DNA from 3 places in the Paraburkholderia sp. BR10954 genome. Region 2 is predicted to be linked to each of the others. Evidence: predicted binding sites of a transcription regulator. Region 2 holds the regulator's gene; each other region holds the start of a gene.
What was found. Region 2 encodes FNR, which switches genes on or off when oxygen is low (the NO sensors DNR and NnrR bind a similar motif). Its sites were predicted from a motif close to TTGATNNNNATCAA; they were not measured.

Region 1 (3,248 bases), on a different contig from region 2:
ATCAAGGTCGGGCGCTGCGAGAACTGCCAGAACTGCGTGATCGCCGCGCGCGACGAGCACGTTGGCAACGAGTTTCCCGGCTACTCGGCACCGGCTTCGGCCGATGCGGAAAGCAGCATTCGCATCATGCGCCGCGTGCAAGGCGATTCGCACATGGTCGAGACGACGTACCTGCCGGTCATGTGCAATCACTGCGACGACGCACCATGCATGCGTGTAGGCGGCGACGCCATCCGCAAGCGCGCCGACGGCATCGTCATCATTGATCCGGACAAGGCGCGGGGCAGAAAGGACATCGTCAAGGCCTGTCCATACAAGGCGATCGTATGGAATGAAGCATTGCAACTGCCGCAGACATGGATCTTCGATGCCCATCTGCTGGATCAAGGTTGGCAGCACCCGCGATGCGAACAGTCCTGCCCAACGGGCGTTTTCGAAACCGTCAGGCTCGATGACGCCGCGATGGCTGAGAAGGCAAGACGGGAAGGACTCAAGGTTCTGGAACCGAGACTGAAAACCAGTCCGCGCGTCTGGTACAGCGGCCTCGATCGTTGGGAAACCTGCTTTATCGGCGGCAGTGTCAGCGCGCAGGTGGGGCAGGTCGTCGAGTGTGTCGCAGATGCGGCCGTTGCGTTGTACTGGTGCAATCGGAAGGTGGCCGAAACCGTCACCGACGCGTTCGGCGACTTCCGGTTCTCGCGGCTCATCAAAGATAGCGGCCATTATCGGATCGAGATTCGTCATGCGCTGGGCAATGCGTCGCGCGAATGCGTGTTGGGCGAGAGCGTGTATGTCGGCGAGATCGGCCTCGTGCAGTCGACGAATGCGGTTGAGGTCGACTGATGCTGGCGCTGTGTATCCATTCATGAAACCGGTACGCCTGACACGCGCATGCAAAAAAGAGCAGACGCGAGAGCGCCTGCTCGACGCAGCGCGCCGTACGTTCATCGAGCGGGGCCTGGCCGCGACGAGTGTGGAACACATCGCCGAGGCGGCCGGTTACACGCGTGGCGCCTTCTATTCAAACTTCAGCAGCCAGCTGGAACTGCTACTCGAATTGCTGCAACGCGATGTAGAAAAGACGTGTGCGGACTGGCAGGCGATCATCGAATTGCCTGGCGCGTCGCACCAGGAAAAGGTTCGCGCACTCGCGCGTCTGAGTTGCGCTGAATTCGACAATGATTGCTTCCCGCTGTGGGTCGAAGCGGGCCTTCTCTCGTCGCGCGATAGCACGGTTCGGGAGCGGGTCACCGGCTTGCGGCAAAGGAAGCTGGCGAAGCTGGCTGCGTGTCTGTGCGCAGGCGCGCGTCCAGGCGACGGCGGCTGGCCTGCTCAACCTGAAGCGCTCGCGGCGGGCATCCTAAGCCTCTGCGACGGCATGCGCCTCTTCGGGTTGTGCAATCCGGAAGAGATGACGAACGAGGCGATTCGGGCCATTTTGACGGCCTTATTTTCCAGCACGTGGTCCGGTCCGGTACTGGAGAAACCTGAGTCGCTGGATGATGCCGGTGCAACAGTCCGCTTCCACTTACGCTCTTAGATCAATACGTTAGGGCGGGTCGTTTTCATTGATCTATCGCAAAGCACTAGCGGGTCTGGCGAGGATACTCGTGAGAATCACAAACTCACTGAGGAGCGACCAATGGCCCAATTCATGAAAGCTGCGGTAGTCCATGCCTTCGGCGAGCCGCTGCGGATAGAAGAAGTGGCGGTTCCTGCGCCCGCTGCGGGTCAGATTCTCGTCAACGTGAAGGCGTCCGGGGTCTGCCACACCGATCTTCATGCCGCCGATGGTGACTGGCCGGTCAAGCCTCGGCTGCCGTTCATCCCTGGTCACGAGGGTGTCGGATATGTCGCGGCGACTGGCGCAGGAGTCACGCACGTGAAGGAAGGCGACCGCGTTGGCGTGCCGTGGCTCTATACCGCATGCGGTCACTGCGAATACTGTCAGACGGGCTGGGAGACGCTTTGCCACGAGCAGCAGAATACCGGCTATTCCGTGAACGGCAGCTACGCCGAATATGTGATCGCCGATCCGGACTACGTAGGTCATCTACCGAACGGGGTCGCGTTCGACGAAATCGCGCCGATCCTCTGCGCCGGTGTCACCGTCTACAAAGGCATTCGGGTCACGGACACCCGGCCCGGTCAGTGGATCGCCATCTCGGGCATCGGCGGCCTCGGTCATGTCGCGGTCCAGTACGCCGTCGCGATGGGCCTGCATGTCGTTGCCGTGGATGTCGCGCCCGACAAGCTGGAACTTGCGCGCAAACTCGGCGCGCAAATCACCATCGACGCCTCGACGTCCGATCCTGCCAGCGAGGTCCAGAAACAGATCGGTGGCGCACATGGCGTTCTCGTGACCGCTGTCTCGCGCGGTGCGTTTGCGCAAGCGCTCGGCATGGTGCGCCGCGGCGGTACCGTCGCGCTGAACGGCCTGCCGCCCGGCGACTTTCCGCTGCCGATCTTTTCCACGGTACTGAATGGCATCACGGTTCGCGGTTCCATCGTGGGCACGCGTCGCGACCTGCAGGAATCGCTCGAATTCGCGGCCGACGGAAAAGTGCGCGCACATATCCACCATGAGCGGCTAGAGAACATTAACGAAGTGTTCACCGCATTGCGCGAAGGCAAGGTCGACGGCCGGATCGTACTCGCTGAACTTTGAATGAGCCACTGCCTGGTGCCGATATCGCGCGCCGTGCTCATCCAGTTGACGGTTCATCGCTGACCAAATGACCGACGGCATTGATCCACGTCAGCTGGGCTCGGTGCTGCACGAGTAGTCTTCACGAGTTGCACGTCAATCGGTGCGCACGTGCGAGTCCTCCCGCGAGACAGCCGGGGCGACTGCGCGCGCCCTCAGCCAATGTCGCGCTGAAATGGGCCGCAGACTGTCCCGGGGCAATGCAAAGCTCGCGAGCAGAGCGACCGCACATGTTCCTACGACGTAGTAGGCTGGTGCTGTCAAGGATCCCGTCGCCCGAACCAGCATGGTGGCGAGCAGCGGTGCAAAGCCGCTGAATACGACCACCGAAATGTTGTACGCAAGGGCGATCCCGCTGAATCGTACCTGGACGGGGAACTGATCGGCGAGGACAGAGGGCCACGTACCGCTTGCCAGTGAAAAGACCGCCGCGGCGAGAACGAATAAAACGACCGGATCGACAGTGTGATTCACAAGCGCCCAATAGAACGGGTAGCTCAGCACAATCAGCAGCGCCGCTGACGTTCGCAGCAGGTATCGG
Region 2 (3,248 bases):
GCGACGCTGCCGAGCAGAAAGCGCTGCACGCCACGGCGGCCATGCGTGCCCATCACGATCAGATCGGCCTGGATTTCGTCGGCGACGCGCGCGAGCACCGCCGACACGTTTTCGGCGTAAGCGTCGATCACCCGCACGCCGCCCGGCACCTGCGCCTCGCGCAACAGCTCGCGCGGGCCATCGAGCGCGCGGCTGGCGAAATCTTGCGCCGCGCCCGCCGGTTCCGGCTCGAAAGCCACGTCGGCATTGTCCGACCACTTGCCGTGCCCCACCACGCAGCAGGCTTCGAGCGTGGCGCCGGTCAGCTTCGCGAGCTTCAGCGCCTCGGCGAAGGCGCGCTGCGCGCTGGGACTGTCGTCGAGTGCAACCAGAATTCGTGCATACATGTCGGACTCCCTCTGAAAGCGCTGGCATGACCCGAAGTGGTGCCGTCGCGCGTTTGCACCGACAGTGTGAAGCGCGCCCCGCCACTCGGCTTGACGCAGGTCAACGGGCCGCCGCTCGGTGCCGCCGCTGCTGGACGACATCGCCAGCAACCCACCAGGAATAATCCTACAACCACTACCTGAACTCCTAGCACCGCTTAAAGCGCTGCCGATATATTTCCAAGATTAGGTCGCCAATACTGGTCGGTATGGACACCGCCCCGTCAGCCACCTTATCGAGAATCTTCCTCGTCGACGATGCGGTCGAGGTCCGGCACCGGCTTGCTTGCCTGATCGCGCTGATTCCCGGCATCGAAATCGCCGGCGAGTCGGCGGGCGTCGAGCACGCGTTCGACGACATCGTCGCGAGTCGCGCCGATGTCGCGGTGCTGGACCCGTGCTTCTCGGGCAAGACCGACCTCCTGCTGCTCGCTGCGCTAGCGCGGGTGCGGCCGTCCATCGTCAGCATCGTGCTGACCAATCATGACGCGACGGCGTTTCGCCGCGCGTGCGAAGCGGCGGGCGCCGACTTCTTCTTCGACAAGACCTCGGAGTTCGAGCTCGCCTGCCGCGCCATCGAAGCGATTGCCTATGCGCGTCGTGCGCATCGGGTCTGACCGCCAGGAGCCGATCATGCAAGTTGCCGCAGTCCGTGAACCCCGCCACGACGCGCCTCGCACCTCGCACGTCGTACCGATCCACGTCGCGCCCAGCACCGCGGCGGCACGCCACGCCGTCACGCGCTGCTCCACCTGTGCGATGCGCGCGATCTGCATGCCGCCCGAGCTGACACCGGACGAACTGAGCCGGCTCGATGCGTTGATCTGCTCGACGCGCTCGATCAAACGCGGCGACGCGCTGTATCGCGCGGGCGACGAGTTTCAAAGCATCTACGCGATACGCGCCGGCTCATTCAAAACCGTGGTCATGCATCGCGACGGTCGCGAGCACGTGACTGGCTTCCAGATTGCCGGCGACTCGCTTGGCCTCGACGGCATCGGCGAGGCCAAGCAGAACTGCGATGCGATTGCGCTCGAAGATAGCGTCGTGTGCATCATTCCGTTCGCGCAGCTCGAGGCGATCTGTCGCGAGATCAGACCGATGCAGCATCACATCTATCAGATGATGAGCGGCGAGATCGTGCGCGAATCGAGCCAGATGCTGCTGCTCGGCACGATGACCGCCGAGCAGCGCGTCGCGACGTTCCTCCTGAATCTGTCGAAGCGCTTCAAGGCGCGCGGCTTTTCCGCCGCGGAGTTTCATCTGCGCATGACGCGCGAGGAAATCGGCTGCTTTCTGGGCATGAAGCTCGAAACGGTGAGCCGGATGTTCTCGAAGTTCCAGCGCGAGCACCTCGTCAAGGCGAACGGCAAAACGATCCGCATCGAAGATCCGGAAAGACTGGCTCGGGTCTGAGCACCGGCGCGACGCCCGCCCCACGTTCGTTCGCGGGACATGCCGGGTGGAACAGGCGCTCCTGAACTGATATAACTCAGTGCGTTGCGGTACGCGACCTTGCGTGGCCGCCCGGAGGAGCGATGGGTCTATCGAGCGGCGAGTCTTCCTGCTTCACCAGTGCTGCGTCCGGGTCGGACGTGTCCGTCGAGGATCGCTATTTCATGTTGGTCGAAGCGGTACAGGACTACGCGATCTTCATGCTCGACCCCGCCGGCCGCGTAACCAGCTGGAATCCCGGCGCACAGCGCATCAAGGGCTACACGCCCGAAGAAATCATCGGCCAGCATTTCTCGAAGTTCTATACCCCGGAAGACATCGCGGCCGGCAAGCCCGCGCGCGAACTGGAAACCGCCGCAGCCGTAGGCCGCGCCGAGGACGAAGGGTGGCGTGTGCGTCGCGACGGCTCGCGTTTCTGGGCTAATGCGGTCGTTTCCGCCGTGCACGATGCGTCCGGCGCGCTGCTCGGCTTCGCCAAGGTCACCCGCGACCTGACCGAGCGCATGCGTCTCGCGGAACTCGAGCGCGCGAGTCAGGTATCCACGCACACGCACATCGCCCGTGAAAACGAGCAGAAACGTATTGCGCGCGAACTGCACGACGATCTCGGCCAACGGCTGACGGCGCTAAAAATGAGCGTGGCGCTGCTCGAAGCGAAGCTGAACAAGCAAGCCGACACCGAGCCGCTTGCGGCGCAAACGCGCGAGCTGCAACAGCAGATCGACTGGATGGCCGCTTCGCTGCGGCGCATCGCCGCCGATCTGCGCCCCCCGCTGCTCGACGACCTCGGACTCGCCGCCGCGCTCGACTGGCTGGCCGAAGACTTCACGAAACGCTACAACGTGCGCTCCAGCGTGCATCTCGAACCCGCCGAGCCGGTATGCGGCGAATTCGCGGCGACGGCGCTGTTTCGCATCGTTCAGGAGGCGTTGACGAACGTCGCGCGGCACGCCAAGGCGAGGCACGTACGCATCGACATGACCTGCGCGGGCCCGATCGTATCGCTCGATATCGACGATGACGGCGTGGGTGTCGCGCCGGATCATGCGCAGGGAACAACTTCATTCGGGCTGCTTGGCATTCGCGAACGTGTGCGGCAGTTGCGCGGCAACGTATCGTTCATCAGCTCGCCGGGCCATGGTTTCAGGATCTCGATCCAGATACCAGCCGACGCGCTCGTGTAGTGCCCCCACGCCGCCGCGCCCCGCTAACGCGGATTACTCCTCGGGCGCTTCCTCGCTGATCTGCTCTCGCATCAGCAACACCGGACAGGTCGAGAAACGCAGCACCCGCTCCGCCACGCTGCCGATCACGAGGCGCCGCACGCCGCGTCGCCCATGCGTGCCCAGCACGAGCAGATCGGCGTGG
Region 3 (3,248 bases), on a different contig from region 2:
CCCCTGACAAGCCGAACTGCCGGCAGACCGTCCCGGATATTTTGCGGAAGTGGCATGACGACTAGAGCCTCACAAAGCATTTCTCACACTCAAACGCTGCTGCGGGGTTCGGGTGCCCGCAGCAATAGCACGTCCGTTTGCGTTCCGGTTGGAGCTCTGATGGAGCCTTGGTCGGTACCTCGCCTGGTGTCTGTTGCTGCTGCAATGAGAGCCCTTCAATGCGAGCCTGCTCGGCTGCCGCGCGAAAGCGCCGTCGTACCTTTCGCGACTGCGATCCCAGATCGCGCGCGCTTCGGCTGTCAGTGGCGCGTGTAGCCCAAGGTCCGTCGTCACCGACGGATCGAAGCCCGCCGTGTCGTACACCATGATGGTCTCTTTAAGCGCGATCTTCAGTGCGACAACAGCACTGGCACGGTCATCGACTCTAGCATCGTGCGCGTTGCGCCTCCCAGTACGACTTCGTGCAGGCGGGAGTGCGCGAACGCGCCCATCACGATCAGGTCGCAGCCGAGCTCCGACGCCTGCGACAGCAAAGCATCGCCGACCGGCGTGTCGTTTTCGATGGTCAGCTCGCGCGCGTCGATCTTCACGCCGTGACGCGCGATGGTCAGCGCGATGTCCGCGCCGGGAATCCGGTCGCGCGGCGGTTGATCGCTGGGCGAATGGACCGTCAGCAGCGACACCTTCGCGGCATGCGCGGGGAACGGCAGCGCGTCGTGGATCGCGCCGGTGGCTTCACGGCTGCCGTCCCACGCGATCAGCACGTGCCGGACCGGCGGCGCGACGCGCCCGCTCGACGGCACCACCAATACCGGCCGTCCCGCCGACAGCACGACGTGCTCGACGAACTGTTCGGCGACGACCGCCTCGGGGTCGACCGGATCAGTCTGTCCGAGCACGATCAGATCGGCGAGACGGGCGTACGGCGGCACAACGTCGTTCGCATAGCCGTCTGCGGTGATCCACTGACCTTCGACCCTTGCACGCGCGAGTTCGGCATGAAAGAGCCGCTCGAGGGAGCCGGCCTTTTCGTGGCGCTGGCGCTCGTGCTCCGCGTAGTACTCGGCAGTGCCGGCCATGACGAAGAACACGTGGCGCGGTGGCACATAGGTCGAAAACAGACCGGTCAGCCGCGCGTGAAACCGGGCAAGCTGCAATGCGATCTCGAGGCGCGGATGCGCGCGAACGCTCGTATCGAGGTCAACGAGAATGCTTTTGTAGCTCATCGTCAAGGCTCCCTGACAGACCGTGTGGAAACGGGCGCAGCCCGTAGTGACATTTAGTCTATGGTCCAGCCCGGCACGACTGTTGACGCAGATCAAGCATCGCGGATGCCGCACGCCAGTTGACGTGGGTCAATCGCTGCCGGCCGAGCTCAATTACTCTGACACCACCGCCCGCAAGTCGAATCTTGATCGAAGCGTCATCGCATCGCGAGCTGGCACGTTCGCAGCGCATGACGCTCAATTGGCGGATGAGGTGCCCAATGTCCGATGTCGGAGAAAGCATATGTCCGAGCGTTGCAGGTTTCGCATCGTCTATTACTCGCGAACCGGCACAACGCGGCGTGATGCGGAGCTGCTCGCGTCCAGGCTGGACGCCGACATCAAACCGATTCGCGAACGCGGCGGTCCGGAACCGCGTAACGGTGCACGCGGTTTCGTCGGATCGTTGATCGATGCGCTGTGTCATCGACACGCCCGAGGTCATCCCGGCGCTGCTCGACGTCGCAGCGTATGACCTCGTCGTCGTTGGCGCGCCCGTCTGGGCGCGTGGCGCGTGCGCGCCAGCTCGGGCGTGGCTGGAATTGCACGGCCCGCAGGTTCTCCGGCTCGCGCTGTTTTGCTGCGAGGGCGCGTTCGGCGGCAAAGAGGCGCTGAAGCAGATGTCTGAGGCGGCGGGCAAGGCGCCGCTTGCGACCTGCGTGTTTACCGGCAGTGAGCTGTATCGACGCAAAGACGGCGTCAAGCGCGACGCGTTCGCGCAGAAGATCAGGTCGAGAATGGCGGCGCGCCGCGAGATGGAGTGGCTAGTGTAGCGGAGAGTTCAGGCTCGCGGTCGAAAACGTTGCGACTCGACGCAGCGAGCCGCGCAACGCGTCGAAATCGGTGCGCGGATGAAGATGCACAGGCGTTCCGTCCGGAGCCGTGAAAGCGGGCCTATGCTGGGTGGGATGAATCATGTCCGCGAAGTCGAACGGAAAACGGAGACGCGCTGCGTTGTAGCGCTGGGCCGCTTCATTGTAGCGCTCGCGCGCGAAGGCGATCCGCCCCGCGGACGAGGCGAGCCGCGACCGCAGCGCGTGGAACGCCGGGCTCGCTTTCAGGCGGCGGATGCCCTCGCATGCGATCAGCAGTTGCGAGATCGGGTCGGTCAGATCGCGTGCGCGACATCGAAGCGTTCGAACGAAGCGGGCGAGTCGAGCAGGGCTGGCGACGCATGCAGATCCGCGACCGCCGTGCGCGACCTACCTATCTGCGCGAGCGCCGGCGCATCCGGCGACAGATGCTTGGGGCCGAGCAAGACCGCTTGCTCCGTCAGTTCGAGCCGTTCGTTGTAGAGATCCAGCACGTCGGCAAAGGCCACGGCGACTTCGCGATCGGCAGCCGGCACCATGTCACCCCCGCATCCTGACATGCAGAGCAGCGCGAACAGAATCGAAACGATCAGGGCGGGTCTCAAGGTCGTCCTCGCCGGGTAGTGTGGATGTGGCCGGGGCCATATTCATCGCAGCGTAGACGCGTGGCAGTGGCATCGCTTGATCGCCGTCAATGGCATGTTTGATCAGGATCAGTCTTCATGCGCGACGAGCCGCTATGTTTGCAGACACCCGGGAAGCGATCGTCACGGGACGCGACGCGGTCGTCGATGTCGAGTTCGCGGCGCAGGAGTTGCGGTCGGCCGGGTTCAGACGCGACAAAGACTGGAAACCCGATGAGCAGCAAACCCAGCGAGATCGACAAATGCATTGGTTCGGCGGCCACACCGACACCGGCGCGGTCATGAAGCGCGCCGCGTGCTGGATCTGGGTGTCGATCCTATGTCTGGTGCTCGTTGCCGGATGCGCGAGCACCGCGCGCGAGGCGGCCTTCCGCCGCGAGGAAGTCGCGCTGTTCGAGGCGCGTCAACAGGCCTGTGTGCGTTGCGAACCGACGGTCGATTGCGAGTCGGCATGGGTACGTACGCGCGCGTTCGTCACCACGCATTCCGCGAGCCGCATCGTCCGCGCTGACGATACGCTGATCGAA

Region 1: adhP (alcohol dehydrogenase AdhP) is a predicted target of FNR. The motif match lies at 1,569-1,582, and genes of this name have one in related genera.
Region 3: AB4Y34_RS39350 (universal stress protein) is a predicted target of FNR. The motif match lies at 1,309-1,322, and genes of this name have one in related genera.

What each region holds. Positions count from the first base shown of each region.
Region 1 is NZ_JBFRCK010000001.1:218,903-222,150, forward strand. Features, by position in the region: gene AB4Y34_RS00995 (4Fe-4S dicluster domain-containing protein) at 1-843, shown strand, start outside; gene AB4Y34_RS01000 (TetR/AcrR family transcriptional regulator) at 866-1,540, shown strand; gene adhP (alcohol dehydrogenase AdhP) at 1,643-2,668, shown strand; gene AB4Y34_RS01010 (MFS transporter) at 2,804-3,248, opposite strand, start outside.
Region 2 is NZ_JBFRCK010000013.1:168,013-171,260, reverse strand. Features, by position in the region: gene AB4Y34_RS19755 (universal stress protein) at 1-386, opposite strand, end outside; gene AB4Y34_RS19750 (response regulator) at 635-1,042, shown strand; gene fnr (fumarate/nitrate reduction transcriptional regulator Fnr) at 1,059-1,841, shown strand; gene AB4Y34_RS19740 (PAS domain S-box protein) at 1,964-3,064, shown strand; gene AB4Y34_RS19735 (universal stress protein) at 3,098-3,248, opposite strand, start outside.
Region 3 is NZ_JBFRCK010000077.1:5,237-8,484, reverse strand. Features, by position in the region: gene AB4Y34_RS39350 (universal stress protein) at 390-1,226, opposite strand; gene AB4Y34_RS39345 (flavodoxin domain-containing protein) at 1,679-2,038, shown strand; gene AB4Y34_RS39340 (LemA family protein) at 2,030-2,326, opposite strand; gene AB4Y34_RS39335 (hypothetical protein) at 2,374-2,682, opposite strand; gene AB4Y34_RS39330 (hypothetical protein) at 2,817-3,248, shown strand, end outside.